4 regions of the Plantactinospora sp. BC1 genome follow, and region 2 is predicted to be linked to each of the others. Evidence: riboswitches for the same ligand, from Rfam matches in the RefSeq annotation. Region 2 holds a riboswitch; each other region holds the start of a gene.
What was found. Region 2 has a riboswitch for S-adenosylmethionine ahead of C6361_RS06335 (GNAT family N-acetyltransferase). Riboswitches for the same ligand answer to the same signal wherever they lie in the genome.
Positions count from the first base shown of each region.

Region 1: linked by a shared signal. The riboswitch ahead of thrC (threonine synthase) and the one ahead of C6361_RS06335 (GNAT family N-acetyltransferase) in region 2 are both predicted to bind S-adenosylmethionine.
Region 3: linked by a shared signal. The riboswitch ahead of C6361_RS09580 (ABC transporter substrate-binding protein) and the one ahead of C6361_RS06335 (GNAT family N-acetyltransferase) in region 2 are both predicted to bind S-adenosylmethionine.
Region 4: linked by a shared signal. The riboswitch ahead of C6361_RS11105 (aminotransferase class V-fold PLP-dependent enzyme) and the one ahead of C6361_RS06335 (GNAT family N-acetyltransferase) in region 2 are both predicted to bind S-adenosylmethionine.

Region 1 covers NZ_CP028158.1:2,607,408-2,611,186, reverse strand. The annotation lists gene thrC (threonine synthase) at 254-1,549, opposite strand; SAM riboswitch class I at 1,563-1,679, opposite strand; gene C6361_RS11040 (dienelactone hydrolase family protein) at 1,869-2,612, shown strand; gene C6361_RS11035 (DUF6295 family protein) at 2,680-2,958, shown strand; gene C6361_RS11030 (oxidoreductase) at 3,011-3,779, opposite strand, start outside.
Region 2 covers NZ_CP028158.1:1,499,315-1,503,093, reverse strand. The annotation lists gene C6361_RS06350 (glycosyl hydrolase family 18 protein) at 1-407, shown strand, start outside; gene C6361_RS06345 (alpha/beta fold hydrolase) at 506-1,363, opposite strand; gene C6361_RS06340 (SRPBCC family protein) at 1,360-1,824, opposite strand; SAM riboswitch class IV at 1,982-2,097, shown strand; gene C6361_RS06335 (GNAT family N-acetyltransferase) at 2,110-2,739, shown strand; gene C6361_RS06330 (DUF6585 family protein) at 2,785-3,543, opposite strand.
Region 3 covers NZ_CP028158.1:2,283,127-2,286,905, forward strand. The annotation lists gene hrpA (ATP-dependent RNA helicase HrpA) at 1-2,096, shown strand, start outside; SAM riboswitch class I at 2,203-2,294, shown strand; gene C6361_RS09580 (ABC transporter substrate-binding protein) at 2,556-3,437, shown strand; gene C6361_RS09585 (amino acid ABC transporter permease) at 3,520-3,779, shown strand, end outside.
Region 4 covers NZ_CP028158.1:2,626,117-2,629,895, reverse strand. The annotation lists gene C6361_RS11110 (PrsW family intramembrane metalloprotease) at 1-1,223, opposite strand, end outside; SAM riboswitch class IV at 1,290-1,409, shown strand; gene C6361_RS11105 (aminotransferase class V-fold PLP-dependent enzyme) at 1,456-2,766, shown strand; gene C6361_RS11100 (aromatic acid exporter family protein) at 2,817-3,779, opposite strand, start outside.

The DNA of each region.
Region 1 (3,779 bases), 1.1 Mb from region 2:
GCTGGGTCGTAAGAGCTTTGAAAGTCTACGGCGGTGCGTCCTCCCGCACGGAGCATCTTGCGTCGTGCAGATGCAGGCGTCAAGCCCTCTTCCGCGTGTTTTCGTCACGGGCGGCAAAAGAGCAGCTACGCACCGCATCCGTACCGCCGGCTTCGGCGGGCCGCCGATGGGACCGAACGATTCCACCTGCAAGTTGCACGTGCATCTGCCCGAGCACGCTTCGGGCAGATGCCAAAAATTTCTTCCGGAAAATTCAGCCGAGCAGCCCGGCGTCGCGGACGGCCCGCAGCGACGGCTTGACCCGGTACGTCGGACCGACCTGTGCCGCCACCGCGTCCAGGGTCTTGAGGCCCTCGCCGGTGTTGAAGACCACCGTCTCGGCGTCCGGATCCAGCCGGCCGCTCGCCACCAGCTTGCCGAGTACGGCCACGGTGACCCCGCCGGCCGTCTCGGCGAAGACGCCGGTGGTCCGGGCCAACTGCCGGATGGCGGCGCGGATCTCGTCGTCGTCGGCGTAGTCCATCCAGCCGCCGGTACGGCGCACCGCCTCCAGTGCGTAGAGCCCGGCGGCCGGGTCGCCGATGTTGAGCGACTTGGCGATCCCGGTCGGCCGGACCGGGGTGATCACGTCGGTGTCGGCGTGCAGCGCGACGGCGATCGGGTTGCAGCCGACCGACTGGGCGCCGAAGACCTTCCAGCCGTTCGGCGGCGCCTCGACCAGTCCGATCTCGACCAGCTCGCTGAACGCCTTGTCAATCTTGGTGAGCAGCTCGCCACTGGCCATCGGGATGACCACCTGCTCGGGAATCCGCCACCCCAACTGCTCGGCCACCTCGTAACCCAGCGTCTTGGAGCCCTCGGCGTAGTACGGCCGGACGTTCACGTTGACGAAGGCGGTGTCCTCGAACTCGTCGGTCTCGACCAGCTCGCCGCAGAGCCGGTTGACGTCGTCGTACGAGCCGTCGATCGCGACCACGTCGCCGCCGTAGACGGCGGTGGTCACCACCTTGCCCTGCTCCAGGTCGCCGGGGATGAAGACGATCGACGGCACCCCGGCCCGGGCCGCGTGCGCGGCGACCGAGTTCGCCAGGTTGCCGGTCGAGGCACAGGCGAACCGGGTGAAGCCGAGACCACGGGCGGCGGTCAACGCCACCGACACCACCCGGTCCTTGAACGAGTGCGTGGGGTTGGCGCTGTCGTCCTTGACCCAGAGCGGCGCCCGGATGCCCAGCTCGGCGGCGAGGCCGGCGGCCGGCACCAGCGGGGTCAACCCCGGGTCGAGGGTGACCCGGGTGGTCGGGTCCTGGCCGGTCGGCAGCAGCGCGGCGTACCGCCAGAGGTTCTTCGGGCCGGCCTCGATGTCGGCCCTGGTGACCCGGGCCAGGGTCGCGGCGTCGTAGCCGACCTCCAGCGGGCCGAAACACTCGTAACAGGCGTGCTGCGCGACCAGCGGATATTCGGTGCCGCAGCCGCGACAGACGAGAACGCGGGCGGGGTTGGGTGCCACCGGGCTGGTCTGGCTGGGGGTCGCGTCGATGATCGACGTCATGGCGATAGCCGTCCTCTCATCTTTCCCTGGCGCCGCACCGCGCGGCGGGGACGGATTTGGCACCTGCTCCGCCGTGGAGTGGTTGCCGGGGCGTCATCGGGCCGTATCCCTCAGCCCCTCTGGATGAGGTATGAAGTTGTGCCGACAGTCTACGGGCACCGCAGGCCGCTGTCCCGGGTCTGTTCGCGGTGTGAGGAAGATCCCCGCACCGGGTCACCGGACCGCCGCCGACCGCCGGCTGAAATAGTTACCCGGGCTAATGAGAATTCGGGTACGGCCGGCGGACGCGGTCCGGCCGGGCAGGACGGGAGCAACGACGGTGCGGGACGGGATGCAGGCCGGAACGGTCCGGATCACCGGGGCGGGCGGCGACGAGATCGAGGCATATCTCGCCCAGCCCCTCGATGCCACGCCGCACGGCGGGGTGGTGGTGATCCACCACATGCCCGGCTACGACGAGCCGACAAAGGAGATCACGCGTCGGCTGGCCAGCTACGGGTACGCGGCGATCTGCCCCAACCTCTACTCCCGGGAGGCACCCGGCGCCAGCCCCGACGACGCGGCGGCGACGGCACGGGCCGCCGGTGGCGTACCCGACGACCGGCTCGTCGGCGACGTCGGCGGCGCCGCCGACCACCTGCGCGGGCTGCCGGCCTCGAACGGCAGGGTCGGGGTGATCGGGTACTGCTCCGGTGGCCGGCAGGCGTTCCTGGCCGCCACCCGACTGCCGCTGGACGCCGCCGTCGACTGCTACGGCGCGTTCGTGGTCGGCAACCCGCCGGAGAGCTTCCCGCTGGCGGTGAAGCCGCTGCTCGACCAGGCCGACCGGCTCTCCTGCCCGCTGCTCGGGCTCTTCGGCGCCGAGGACCAGTACCCCTCCCCGGCCCAGATGGACGAGCTGTCCCGGGAGCTGACCCGGCTCGGCAAGCCGCACGAGTTCCACACCTTCGCCGACGCCGGGCACGGCTTCTTCGCCGTCGACCGGCCCAGCTACCGGCCGCTGGCCGCCACCGAGGGGTGGCAACGGGTCCGGGACTTCTTCGACCGGCACCTGAACGCCTGACCGGCGAATCCCCTCCGTCCGAGTCCCCTCCTCCGAGTCCCCTCCGTCCGAGCCCGAGGAGGCCGGCATGTGCACGTACGTCACGGTGAAGCGCGAGGTCGACGGCAGCGGCAAGGGTGCCGGCGGCTGGTTCCCGGTCAGCCACACCTGCGTCTACGTGGACCATCCGACGCACGCGCCGTACGCACACACCCTCAACATCGACTTTCTGAACCCGGCCGCCGGCCCGGGGGCGCGGGTCGCGGTCGAGCTGACCGAGGAGTCCGCGCTCGCCCTGGTCGAGGCGATCCAGGCCGCCCTGGCCGCCGCGCCGGCCGGGCTGGCCAGCCGCGACCAGCAGGTCTGACCCGGAGTACCCGTGGCCGGGACACGAGCCCCGGCACGGGCACCCCGGGCGGTCAGCCGGCCTGGTCGAGCCGGGCCAGTTCGTCCGGGCTGAGCCGCAGGGCGCCGGCCGCCACGTTCGCGACCAGGTGCTCCGGATTGCCGGTACCCGGAATAGCCAGGACGTGCGGGCCCCGGTGCAACGTCCAGGCGAGCCGGACCTGTGCCACCGTCGCGCCGTGCGCCCGCGCCACCGCCCGCAGCTCCGCATCGGAGTCACCGGCGGCGGTCGCGCCCGCCTCCCGGCCGGCGCCCGCGATCGCGAAGAACGGCACGAAGGCGACGCCCTGCTCGGCGCAGATCCGCACCAGGTCGTCGGCGCTACGCCGGTAGTCGACGCCGTACGGGTTCTGCACGCAGACCACCGGCGCGACTGCCTGCGCCTCGGCGAGCTGCTCCGGCCGTACGTTGGAGACGCCCAGGTGCCGGATCAGCCCGGCGTCGCGCAGCTCGGCCAGTACCCCGAACCGCTCCGCGATCGGTTCGGGGCCGTGCACCCGCAGGTTCACCAGGTCGAGGTGGTCCCGGCCGAGCTGCCGCAGGTTCTCCTCGACCTGGCCGCGCAACTGCTCCGGCCGGGCCGGCGGCAGCCACTCGCCCGACGGGTCCCGCCCCGGCCCGACCTTGGTGGCGATGACCAGGTCCTCCGGGTACGGCGCCAGCGCCCGGTTGATCAGTTCGTTGGCCGACCGCAGCGGCGAGAAGTAGAACGCGGCGGTGTCGATGTGGTTCACCCCGAGTTCGACGGCCCGGCGGAGCACCGCCACCGCCCGGTCCCGGTCG
Region 2 (3,779 bases):
GCCCGAACGCCGGCGGCGGCCTGAGCGGCGACTTCCACCGGGTCGGCCTCAAGCTGGACTACTGCCAGATCATCCCGCCGGGAAAGAGCCTGGACATTCCGATCATCTACTACCTCCCGGCCACCGGACCCGTGAACACCACGCTGAGGGTGGGCGACCAGCGGTTCGCGCTCCTTTCCGAACACAACCGGGGATCGTCGCAGACGGCCCCACCGGCGGGCGGCTGCTCCGCACCGGCCTGGGACGCGAGCAAGGTCTACAACCCGGCGACCCAGCCGGTCGAACAGATCACCGTGAAGTACGGCGGCAAGGTCTGGCAAGCCAAGTGGTGGACCCAGGGCAACATTCCGGGTACCGGACCGGACCCCGACCATGAGCCGTGGCGGCTGATCGGGCCGGCGAGCTGAGCCAGCGGAGACCGGGGCGTCCCCAGGTCGCGACAGCGACGTGCGGGGCGCCCCGATTCGCGGCGCGGTTGCGCGCTTCCGACCGGAGGGGCCGGCTCTCAGCCCCGTCGTCCGACGATCTCGGCCACCTCGCCCGGCCTGGACAGGAACGGCGCGTGTGCGGAGTCCAGCGTCACGACGGAGGTCGGATTCTCCGGGAAGGCGGCATCGGCCTCCGCGACGAGTACCCGCTGGAGTGCCGGGCGGATCGCCATGTCCCGGGCGCAGACGACGTAGGTGCGGGGGAGGGAGCCCCAACCGTCCCGGGTCAGCCGGGTGGTGCCGCGCATCATGCTGACCGGGGCGTCCGGGGTGAGCAGGCCCAGGGCGGCGTCGGCGACGACCGGGGCGACGTCGCCGTAGAACGCGTCGCGAAGCTGCTGACGATAGCCGGGGTCGTTCGAGGCGAGGTCGAGCCGCAGCGCCCCGATCACCCCCGGATCGCCCCGAAGGGCGGGCAGCACCAGCGCGCCCGCGTTCTCCGGCAGCGCGAAGTACCCCTCGGCCGCCCGGTCCGAGCCGGGCATGATGGCGGCGAGGTAGACGGCGTGCGCCACCAGTTCGGGAACCTGCTGCGCCGCCCGGGTCAGGACGGGGCCGCCCATGCTGTGCGCCACCACCGTGACCGGGCCGCCACGGCCCAGCCATTCGATCTGCGAGACCAGCAGCTCGGCCGCTCGGTCGAGGTCCACCTCCGCCACCGGCGAAACCTCGGTGGCCAGCGCGGCCGGGTCGAACGGACGCACGGTCAGGCACTCGGGTCGACGGGCGCGCAGCCCGTGCCCGGCCATGTCGACCGCCAGGGTCGGGCGGCCGTACGGCACGAGCTGGGCGATGACCTCCGTCCAGCACCAGGCACCGTGCCAGGAGCCGTGCAGCAACAGGATCGGGGTCGACCCGGGCCGTGCGGTGGTCACACCGATTCTCCTGCCGGTCGGGCGCCGGTTTCCGCACACCTCTTCAGCGCGCTCAGCCAGTCGCGCAGCGAGGCCTCCAGCGCGGTGCGCAGGTTGGTCGGATCGACCCGGACGGGCTCGCCGTCCCAGGACTCCTCGGTCCGGACAAGGACGCCCTCGGGCTGCGGGCTGAACGTCCACACGTGCAGGCCGTCGATGCCGCGTGTCCGGCCACCCCAGGCGATGCGCCGCTGCGGCACGAGTTCACCTATCGTGGACGTGATCTCCAAGCCTGCGGTGCACCAGTCGAAGGTGGCGCCGACCCGCAGCGGCCCGCGCAGGTTCGCCCGCTCGATGTGCGGGTTCCACTCCGGCCAACGGTCGATGTCGGTGTGCAGGTTCCACACCGTGCCGGGCGCGGCGCGGGTGAAGACCTCCAGTTCGACGACCACCGGGGCGTTGCGGTTGACGTCCATCGCCATACGCACAGCGTTCCGGGCCGACCGACGGCAGACATCCGGCAACTGACGCGTCTTCATCCATCGAAATCGGGCTATGTCCGGAGGCCGGCCTTCCGGCGCCTCCGGCGCTCCTCGGCGCTCCGGTCGCGACGGGGGCGGTGCTACGATCGCCGGTACAGGTCATGAGCGCCAGCGCCAAGCCCCGGCTCGCTGGCCGGCAACCCTCCGTTCGCGGGCGGGGTGCTCCGGGTGAGGACCAGGCTCGGCACGAGCGATGCCGAGCAAGCCGCGAAGCAGGAGGTCCCGGTGTCGTCGATCCCTTCCTTCGACCAGGACACGGCACCCGAACAGCACCCCACGCCAACCGGCCGGGTACTACTGCGCCTCGCCGGCGCCGACGACGCCGAGCAGATCGCCCGACTGCACGCCGAGAGTTGGCGCCGGCACTACCGTGGCGCCTACGCCGACTCCTTCCTCGACGGTGACGTCGCCGCTGACCGGCACTCGGTCTGGTCGGCCCGCCTGGCTGCCCCGACCAACAGCCGGACCGTGGTGGCCGAAGAGGAGGGCCGACTCGTCGGCTTCGTCCACGTCGTGTTCGACCACGACCCCCGGTGGGGCAGCCTGGTCGACAATCTGCACGTCGTGCACGGCCACCAGCGGACCGGTGTCGGCAGCAGGCTCCTGGCCCGCGCCGCCCGAGCCGTCCTGGAACACGCGACGGCGGAACGGATGTACCTCTGGGTGCTGGAGCAGAACACGGCGGCGCAGCGCTTCTACCGCGCCTGCGGAGCCCGCAGCGTCGAGACGGCGACGGCGTCACCGCCCGGCGGAGACCCGTCCCGACTCAACGGTGCTCCCCGCAAGTTCCGGATGGCCTGGCCGGACGTCACGGAGCCGAGTGGCCTCGACACCCGACGCCGAGACGACGGGTAGCGCAGCACGCTCTCGGCGCCGGAACCCGCTCCTGGCGCCCCCCGGTCAAGGCAGCGCCCTCGCCGGGTTCGCCGTCCCACCGCGTGTGGTGGACGCGATCCTGAGCAGGCAGGCGAGATCCGGGATCGTCCGGACCTGCCGGGAGATGACCTGCCGGCCGGCCCGGTTCCAGATGCGCAGCCGCACCCGCCCCCGCTCCACCCGTGCGACGTCCGACCAGGCCACGAATCGCCGGCCGTCGCGCACTCCTGCGGCGCTGAGGGTGATCGGGCCGAAGACACTGGTGCCGGTCTCGGCGATCTCCGCGGTCCGGCGCGGGTAGGTCGTCTCGGTCACGGCCCGCTCCACGGCCCCGGCGAGCCGGCCGAGGCCCGCGTACGGGGGCCTGGCCAGGTTCAACGTCGTGCCGTCGGTCAGCTCCAGTACGCAGCGCGGGAACTCCTCCACCGGGCCGAGCTGGTAGATCCGGGTGGTCCAGACCCGGACGTGCGCGACCTCGGCCCAGCGGAGCAGGCGGGTCACGGTGGTCGTCCCGGTGGTGGTGAGCAGGCCACCGGTGCAGAGGTACAGGTGACAGCGGGACCTGCGCCAGGCGGGTACGGCGAACAGCACCCCGAGCCCACCGGCCCCGGCACCGATCGCCCGCCCGACCTCGTCGCCGAAAACCAACCCGGACACCCCGAGTACGCCGCAGGTGACGGCGAAACTCAGCTCCATCGCCACCGCCTGTCGATAGCGCTCGACCACCTCACCGAGGCCGGTCTCCGCGACGATCTCCGTGATCTCGGGCGGGCAGTTCCGCATCCGACGCTCACCTCCCGGACGATCCTGCGACGTATCGGTTCCCATCGTCGTCCGGGCGGTCAACGGGTCGCCGGCTGGAACGGCCGGGACCGGTGGCGGCGCGGGGTGCGCCACCACCACCAGCACCACTCGATGCGACGATCAGGTCCAGCTCGGTCGCCGGCGCTGCCCGCCACCGGCCAACGCTAACGACACGACGGCAGGGCCACGCCGAACGCCCCCGACAGAGCCTCCAC
Region 3 (3,779 bases), 780 kb from region 2:
GTACGCCGACGGCACCGGCCGGCGACGCGACCCCGGAGAACCTCGACACCGACCGGATCCACCAGTCGCTGCTGGCCGGACTGCTCTCGCACGTCGGGCTGAAGGAGACGCAGAAGAACGAATACCTGGGCGCCCGGGGCGCCAGATTCGCCCTCTTCCCCGGCTCGGCGCTGTTCCGCAAGCCGCCGCGCTGGGTGATGGCCGCCGAGCTGGTCGAGACGTCCCGGCTCTGGGGCCGGGTCGCCGCCCGGATCGAGCCGGAGTGGGTCGAGGCGCTCGCCCAGCACCTGGTGAAGCGCAGCTACAGCGAGCCGCACTGGGAAAAGAAGCAGGCCGCGGTGATGGCCTTCGAGAAGGTCACCCTCTACGGCATCCCGCTGGTCAGCGGCCGGAAGGTCAACTTCGGTCGGATCGACCCGGCGCAGAGCCGGGAACTGTTCATCCGGCACGCGCTGGTGGAGGGTGACTGGCAGACCCACCACCGGTTCTTCCACGACAACCGCGCGCTGCTCGACGAGGTGGAGGAGCTGGAGCACCGGGCCCGGCGCCGGGACATCCTGGTCGACGACGAGACGCTGTACGCCTTCTACGAGCAGCGGATCCCCGCCGAGGTGGTCTCCGGCCGGCACTTCGACGCCTGGTGGAAAAAGACCCGCCGGGACCGGCCCGACCTGCTCACCTTCGACCGGCAGATGCTGGTCAACGAGGGGCGGGGCGGGGTCGACGCGGCCGACTACCCCGACGAGTGGCACTCGGACGGGGTGGCGCTGCCGCTGACGTACCGGTTCGAGCCGGGGACCGAGACCGACGGGGTGACGGTGGACATCCCGCTGCCGATGCTCAACCAGGTCGACGCGGAGAGCTTCGACTGGCAGGTACCGGGGCTGCGCGAGGAACTCGTGGTGGCGCTGATCCGGTCGCTGCCGAAGGCGGTGCGCCGGAATTTCGTCCCGGTGCCGGACTACGCCCGGGCGGTGCTGGCCTCGATCACACCCGGCCGGGAGCCGCTGCTCGACGCGCTGACCCGGGAGCTGCGCCGGATGACCGGGGTGACCGTGCCCCGGGACGCCTGGGACCTGGCGAAGCTGCCGGCACACCTGCGCCCCACCTTCCGGGTGGTCGGCGAGGAGCGGCAGACCGTCGCCGAGGGCAAGGACCTGCCGGCGCTGCAACGGCAGCTCACCACCCAGGTACGCCGGATGGTGGCCGCCGCCGCCCCGGACGTCGAACGGTCCGGGCTGCGGGAGTGGAGCATCGGCACGCTGCCGCGCTCGATCGAGCAGGATCGGGCCGGCTACCTGGTGACCGCCTACCCGGCCCTGGTCGACGAGGGCGACAGCGTCGGGGTACGGGTCTTCGAGACCGAGGCCGAGCAGGGTCGCCAGATGTGGGCCGGTACCCGGCGACTGCTCCGGCTGACCCTCGGCTCGCCGCAGAAGTTCGTCTCCGGTCGGCTCTCCAACGAGGCGAAGCTGGCGCTGAGCCGCAACCCGCACCGCAACGTGCAGGAGCTGCTCGACGACGCCGCCGACGCGGCGGTGGACAAGTTGATCGCCGACGCCGGCGGGCCGGCCTGGGACGCCGAGGGGTTCGCCGCGCTGCGCGACCGGGTCCGGGCGGATCTGGTCGACACCACCGTCGAGGTCGTCGACCGGGTACGCCGGGTGCTCGCCGCCGCCTACGCGGTCGAGCAGCGGCTGGCCCGGACCAACGACCTGACCATGGTGGCGGCGTTAACCGACATCCGGGCCCAGCTCTCCGGGCTGGTGCACCGCGGCTTCGTCACCGAGACCGGGTACGCCCGCCTCGCCGACCTGCCCCGCTATCTGACCGCGATCGAGCGTCGCCTCGACCGGCTGCCGCAGAACCCGCAGCGGGACCGCGACCAGCAGGCCCGGATCGAGCAGGTGCAGCAGGAGTACCGGGAGATGGTCGACGCGCTGCCACCCGCCCGCCGGGGTTCCGACGCGGTACGGCAGATCCGCTGGATGATCGAGGAACTCCGGGTGAACGTCTTCGCCCAGGCGCTCGGTACGCCGTACCCGATCTCGGAACAGCGGATCTACCGGGCGATGGACGTCGCCGAGGCGGGCTGAGGCCCCGCACCGGCCGGACGCCCCGGGGCGGCGGGTGGCGAGCGACACAGCCATCCCGGCCCTGACCAGTTGGAATGTCGGTACCCGGGTTTAGTAGGCTGACCTCCGGCCATCCAGAGCGACCGAGAGACCTGGCTCGTCGACGTCGCAGCAACCCCCCACCGTGGGTGCGGGTGCTACCGCCAGGACCGATGGAGGTTCAGCAGTGCGCAGCATCCGAGCCGGGCGGGCGAGCCGGCTGCATGTCGTCTGGCACCGGTGGCGTCGACACGTCGACCTCTGCCGGACCAGCACCATGCTCTGTCGGGCCTCGGCCTGACCGCGACCGCCGGTCGGCGGCATTCCGACCATCTCGTCAGCACCCCCTGAGCGACGCCGTCGGCGTACCGCCCGCGACCTGACCGGTCCGGGTGGTTCTCCGGCACGCCGTCGCCGGATATTTCATGGAGTTTCAGCACAATGCGCATCAACCCTCTCGCCACCCGCCTCCTCTCCGGCGTCGCCGCCGTCGCGCTGCTCGGCGCGGTCGCCGCCTGCGGCGGCTCGTCGTCGGGCGACACCGCCGACAACCCGTACGACCTGCTGCAACCCGGGACCCTGCGGGTCGGCACCCTGACCGACGCGCCGCCGAACGTCTTCCTCTCCGACGGCAAGTTCACCGGCTTCGACAACGACCTGATGACCGCCGTCGCGGGCAAGCTCGGGCTCAAGGTCGAGTTCGTCGGCACCGAGTTCTCCGCGCTGCTCGCCCAGGTCAACAACCACAAGTTCGACGCCGGCTCGTCGTCGATCACCATCACCGAGGCGCGGCGCAAGACCGTCGACTTCACCAACGGGTACGACTTCGGCTACTTCGGACTCGACGTACCGGCCGGCTCGCCGATCAGGAGCTTCGCCGAGCTGAAGGGGAAGCGGGTGGTCGTGGTGCAGGGCACCGTGCAGGACGACTACGCCACCAAGGAGGGCCTGGACCCGGTCCGGGTACCCGACTACAACGGCGCGATCAACCAGCTCAGGTCGAAGACCGCCGACGCCTGGATCGCGCCCGCCGAGATCGGCGAGAAGTCCGCACAGGAGAGCGGCGGCAAGATCGTACTGGCCGAGAAGCAGCTCAGCTCGGCACCGACCGCGTTCGCGGTGGCCAAGGGCGCCGACCCGCTGCGCGAGGCGCTGAACTCCGCACTCGACCAGGTGATCGAGGACGGCACCTGGACCCGCCTCCAGGAGCAGTACTACCCCGGTCGGCCGGTACCGGAGAGCTTCAAGCCGGGCAGCGGCACGGTGACGTACCCGCCGGTCAAGGCCGGTCCGACGAGCCCGGCCGCCACCCCGGCGAGCTGACCCGGCCAGCACATCAGACAGTCGTCGGCCGGCCGCCCGGGGCGGCCGGCCGACGACTGGTGGATCCGAGACAGGTGAGGCGATGGAGACCCTGGCGACGTTGTGGGAGACGTTCTTCGACTGGGAGTCGATGCGCGAGGCGCTGCCCGAGATGCTCACGGTCGGGCTGCCCAACACGCTGCTGCTGGCGCTGCTCTCCGCCATCGTGGGGACGCTGCTCGGCATGCTGCTGGCGATGGCCGGGCTGTCCCGGAGCCGGTGGCTGCGCTGGCCGGCCCGGATCTACACCGACGTGTTCCGGGGACTGCCGGCCGCCGTCACCATCCTGCTGATCGGGGTCGG
Region 4 (3,779 bases), 1.1 Mb from region 2:
GCGTCGAGCAGCCGGCGTTCCTCGTCGAGCCTGCGGGCGAGCTGCGCCGGCCGGTGCTCCAGCCCGCGCACCAGCCCGTCCCGGAGCAGGGCGAGCCGGGTCGCGGAGATCTGGAGCGCCCGCATCGCCTTGGCGCCCTCCTCACCGGCGATCCGGCGGGCCCAGCGGCGGGCCGCGTGCCGCCGGCCGAGGGTGCCGAGCGCGGCCAGTTCGGGTGGGGTGAGCCAACCCGTCGACACGTAGTCGGGGAGCCGCCGCTGGGTGAGCCGCCCCTCCCAGCTCCGCACCCAGACGGCGAGGCCGACCACGCCCAGGAAGATCGGCACCATCAGCCCGAGGTAGCTGTAGAGCAGGATCAGCGGCTCAGCGAAGAGCTGGGTGAGGGTCGCGGCCAGGTTCCAGGCGCCGTGCAGGATCATCGCCAGCAGCAGGCCGGCGAGCGGGGCGAGGATCCGGATCGGGCGGCTGCCCGACCGGACGGCGATGCCGAGCCCGATGCCGGTCATCGAGGTGAAGAGCGGGTGGGCGAAGCCGCTGATCAGGACCCGCAGGATGAAGATCCCGAAGACGTTCTGCGCACCGGTGGCCGGGCCGTACTGGTCGACGCCCTCGGCGTAGCCGTGCAGGCCGAAGTAGAGGATGTTCTCGACCATGGCGAACCCGACCGCCGACAGGCCACAGTAGACGATGCCGTCGGTGATGCCGGACCACTTGCGGCGCTGGTAGAGCAGGAGCAGGAGCGGGCCGAGCGCCTTGGTCAGCTCCTCGATGAAGGGCGCGACCAGCACGCCGACCAGCGGTAGCGGGAGCTGGAGCGTGTCGGCCGCGAAGGTGTTGGTCCGGAGCGCGGCGAAGGTGGAGACCGCGGCACCCCAGCCGAGGCAGAAGGCCAGATACTTGACCGGCTCCGGGTCGTACCGGTCGAGCCAGAGGAAGCAGGCGACCAGCACCGGCACCGGCAGCGCCGCCGCGGCCAGCCCGATCAGCGGCGGCGTGACCCCGGCCGGCGACACCAGCTCCCAGGCCATCAACACCGCGCAGACGACGATCAGCGCGATCGCCCCGATCATCGTCAGCAGCCGGGCCCGGCTCCGCCGCTCGGGCGCCGCCACCTGCGGCAGGCTGCCCGCGGAGGGCGGGAACTGCCCCGACGGGGCGGGCGGCCACGGCGGGGTCGGCGACGGCGGCTGGGGCGCCGCCGCACCGGGCGGGGTGTCGGCCATGTGATCAGCGTAGTTCCTCCGGACAGCCCGGCCGGAGCACAACCGGGCCGGTTATGCTCTCTGGCAGGTCACGAGCGCCAGCGTCAAGCCCCGGCTTGCTGGCCGGCAACCCTCGTCGAGGTTCGCGGTGGGGTGCCCCGGGTGATGACCGGGCTCGGTGCACACCGCACCGGGCAAGCGCGGACCCCGTTCCCACCCGCTCCGGGGTCCCTGGCCACCGGAGGTATCCCCGATGAGCAGCACCGTCGTTTCCGCGCCCGCCCGGCCGACCGGCGTGGCCGCGCCGGCAACGCCGACCCCGGCAACCCTGACCCCGGCAACCCTGGCCCCGGCGGCGCCGCTCGCGGTGCTCGGGGTGCCGGGACAGGTCAACCTCGACTACGCCGCCACCGCACCGTGCGCGCGGGCCGCCGCCGACGCCGTGGCCGAGCTGCTGCCCTGGTACGGCAGCGTGCACCGGGGCGCCGGAGCGCTCTCCCGGCGCAGCACGCTGGCGTACGAGCGGGCCCGGCAGCAGGTCGGCGACTTCCTCGGGGTACGCGCGGACGACCACGTCGTCTTCACCCGCAACACCACCGACGCGCTCAACCTGCTGGCCCGGGCCCTGCCGCCCGGCACCCGGGTGGTGACCTTCGCCGCCGAGCACCACGCCAACCTGCTGCCCTGGCCGGCCGGTACGGTCCGGTTGCCGGTGCCGGGCTCGGCCGGCGACGCCGTGCGGGCGGTCGACGCGGCACTGCGGGAACTGCGCCGGGGCAGCGGCGGCGGGGCACCGATCCTGGTCGCGGTGACCGGGGCCAGCAACGTCACCGGCGAGTGCTGGCCGGTCGCCGACCTGGCCCGGGTCGCCCACCGGCACGGCGCCCGGATCGCGCTGGACGCCGCCCAGCTCGCCCCGCACGCCGAACTGGACATCGCCGCCCTGACCGTCGACTACGTGGCCGTTTCCGGACACAAGCTGTACGCGCCGTTCGGGATCGGCGTACTGGCCGGGCGGGCGGACTGGCTCGACGCCGCCCCGCCGTACCTGGCCGGTGGCGGTGCGACCCTCGGCGTCGGGGCGGCCACCCATGACGTGCGCTGGGCCGAGGGGCCCGCCCGGCACGAGGCGGGCACCCCCAACCTGCTCGGCGCGGTGGCGCTGGCCGGGGTCTGCACCGCCCTGGCCGAGGCGGACCGGGCCGCGCTGTACGCGCACGAGCAGGCCCTGCTCGCCCGGCTCCGGTCCGGGCTCGCCGCCCTGCCGGAGGTGGTCGAACTGCGTACCTTCGACGCGGCCGCGCCCCGGGTCGGCATCGTCTCGTTCGTGGTCGCCGGCCGGGACTCGGCGGCGGTCGCGGCCGACCTCGCCCAGCGCTGGCAGCTCGGGCTGCGGGACGGGCTGTTCTGCGCGCACCCGCTGGCCCGGCGGTTGCTCGCCGAGGCGGCCACCCGGAGCGGACGGCGGGACCTGCCGCCGACCGCGCTGCGCGCCAGCATCGGGCTGGGCAGCACCGCCGGGCACGTCGACCGGCTGCTCACCGCCCTGGCGGCGATCCGCTGACTTAGCCCGCGCCCGGCGAGGGCGTGCTGCCGGGCGGGGACCGGCTCCGGTCAGCGGGCCGGGCCCCGCTCGCCCGAGGGGCCGCCGGAGCGCCCGGTCGACGGCGGGGTGCCGGGCTGCCGGGCGGCCTCCGCGGCGGCCTCCCCGGCGTGCCCGCCGGCCGCCCGGCGTACGAGCTGGTTCGCCTCCAGGCGTTCGATGCCGGTGGCCCGGAGCAGGTCACTGCCGGTGGTACGCACCTGCGCGATCACCACGCTGCCGGAGAACCCGACCCCCTCGGCGTACGCCCGACCGGCCTGGCCGATCGCCTGCAACGCCTGCTCCCGGGCCGCCTCCGGGCGTATGCCGTGCCCGAGGTCCCGGCGCAGCAGCCGTACCGCCTCGGCGAGCATGGTGACCGCGTTCGACATCTCCTCCGGGATCGGCTCCTCGTCCTCCAGCGCGGTGACCGCCCGCCGGATCAGGGTCCCGCTGTTGTGCACCGCGTGCTCGATGTACTCGGAACTCTCCACGTACTGGGTCAGCGCGCCCCGGCGGCGCCAGCGCACCGGGGCCAGCAGCGCGGTTTCCCGGCCGCCCTCCAGCGCCTCCTCGAAGCCCTGGAAGTGCTCCTCCACCTGGCGGAGCCGGTCCAGCGCGGCCTGTGCCCGGGGCGCGTCCCGGGTCTTGATCGCCTCGGCGGTCTCGGAGAGTTCGTCGGCGAGCCGGCCCAGCGCCGGCCGGGCCGCCCGGTCCACGATCCGCAACGGGTTCAGCGGCAGCAGCAGCGCGAGCACCACCAGCCCGGCGAAGCCGCCGATCAGTGCGTCGATCACCCGGGGGAACTCGATGTTGGCCTCGTGCGGCATCTCGAGGGTCGCGATCAGCACGGCGGTGGCCGCCGCCTGGGTGACCACGGCCGGGCCTCCGCCGAGGAAGATGCTGACCACGATCGACAGGAAGACGATCAGACCGAGCTGCCACGGCCCGGTGCCGGCGGCGAAGACCAGTGCGTCGCCGAGACCGATGCCGAT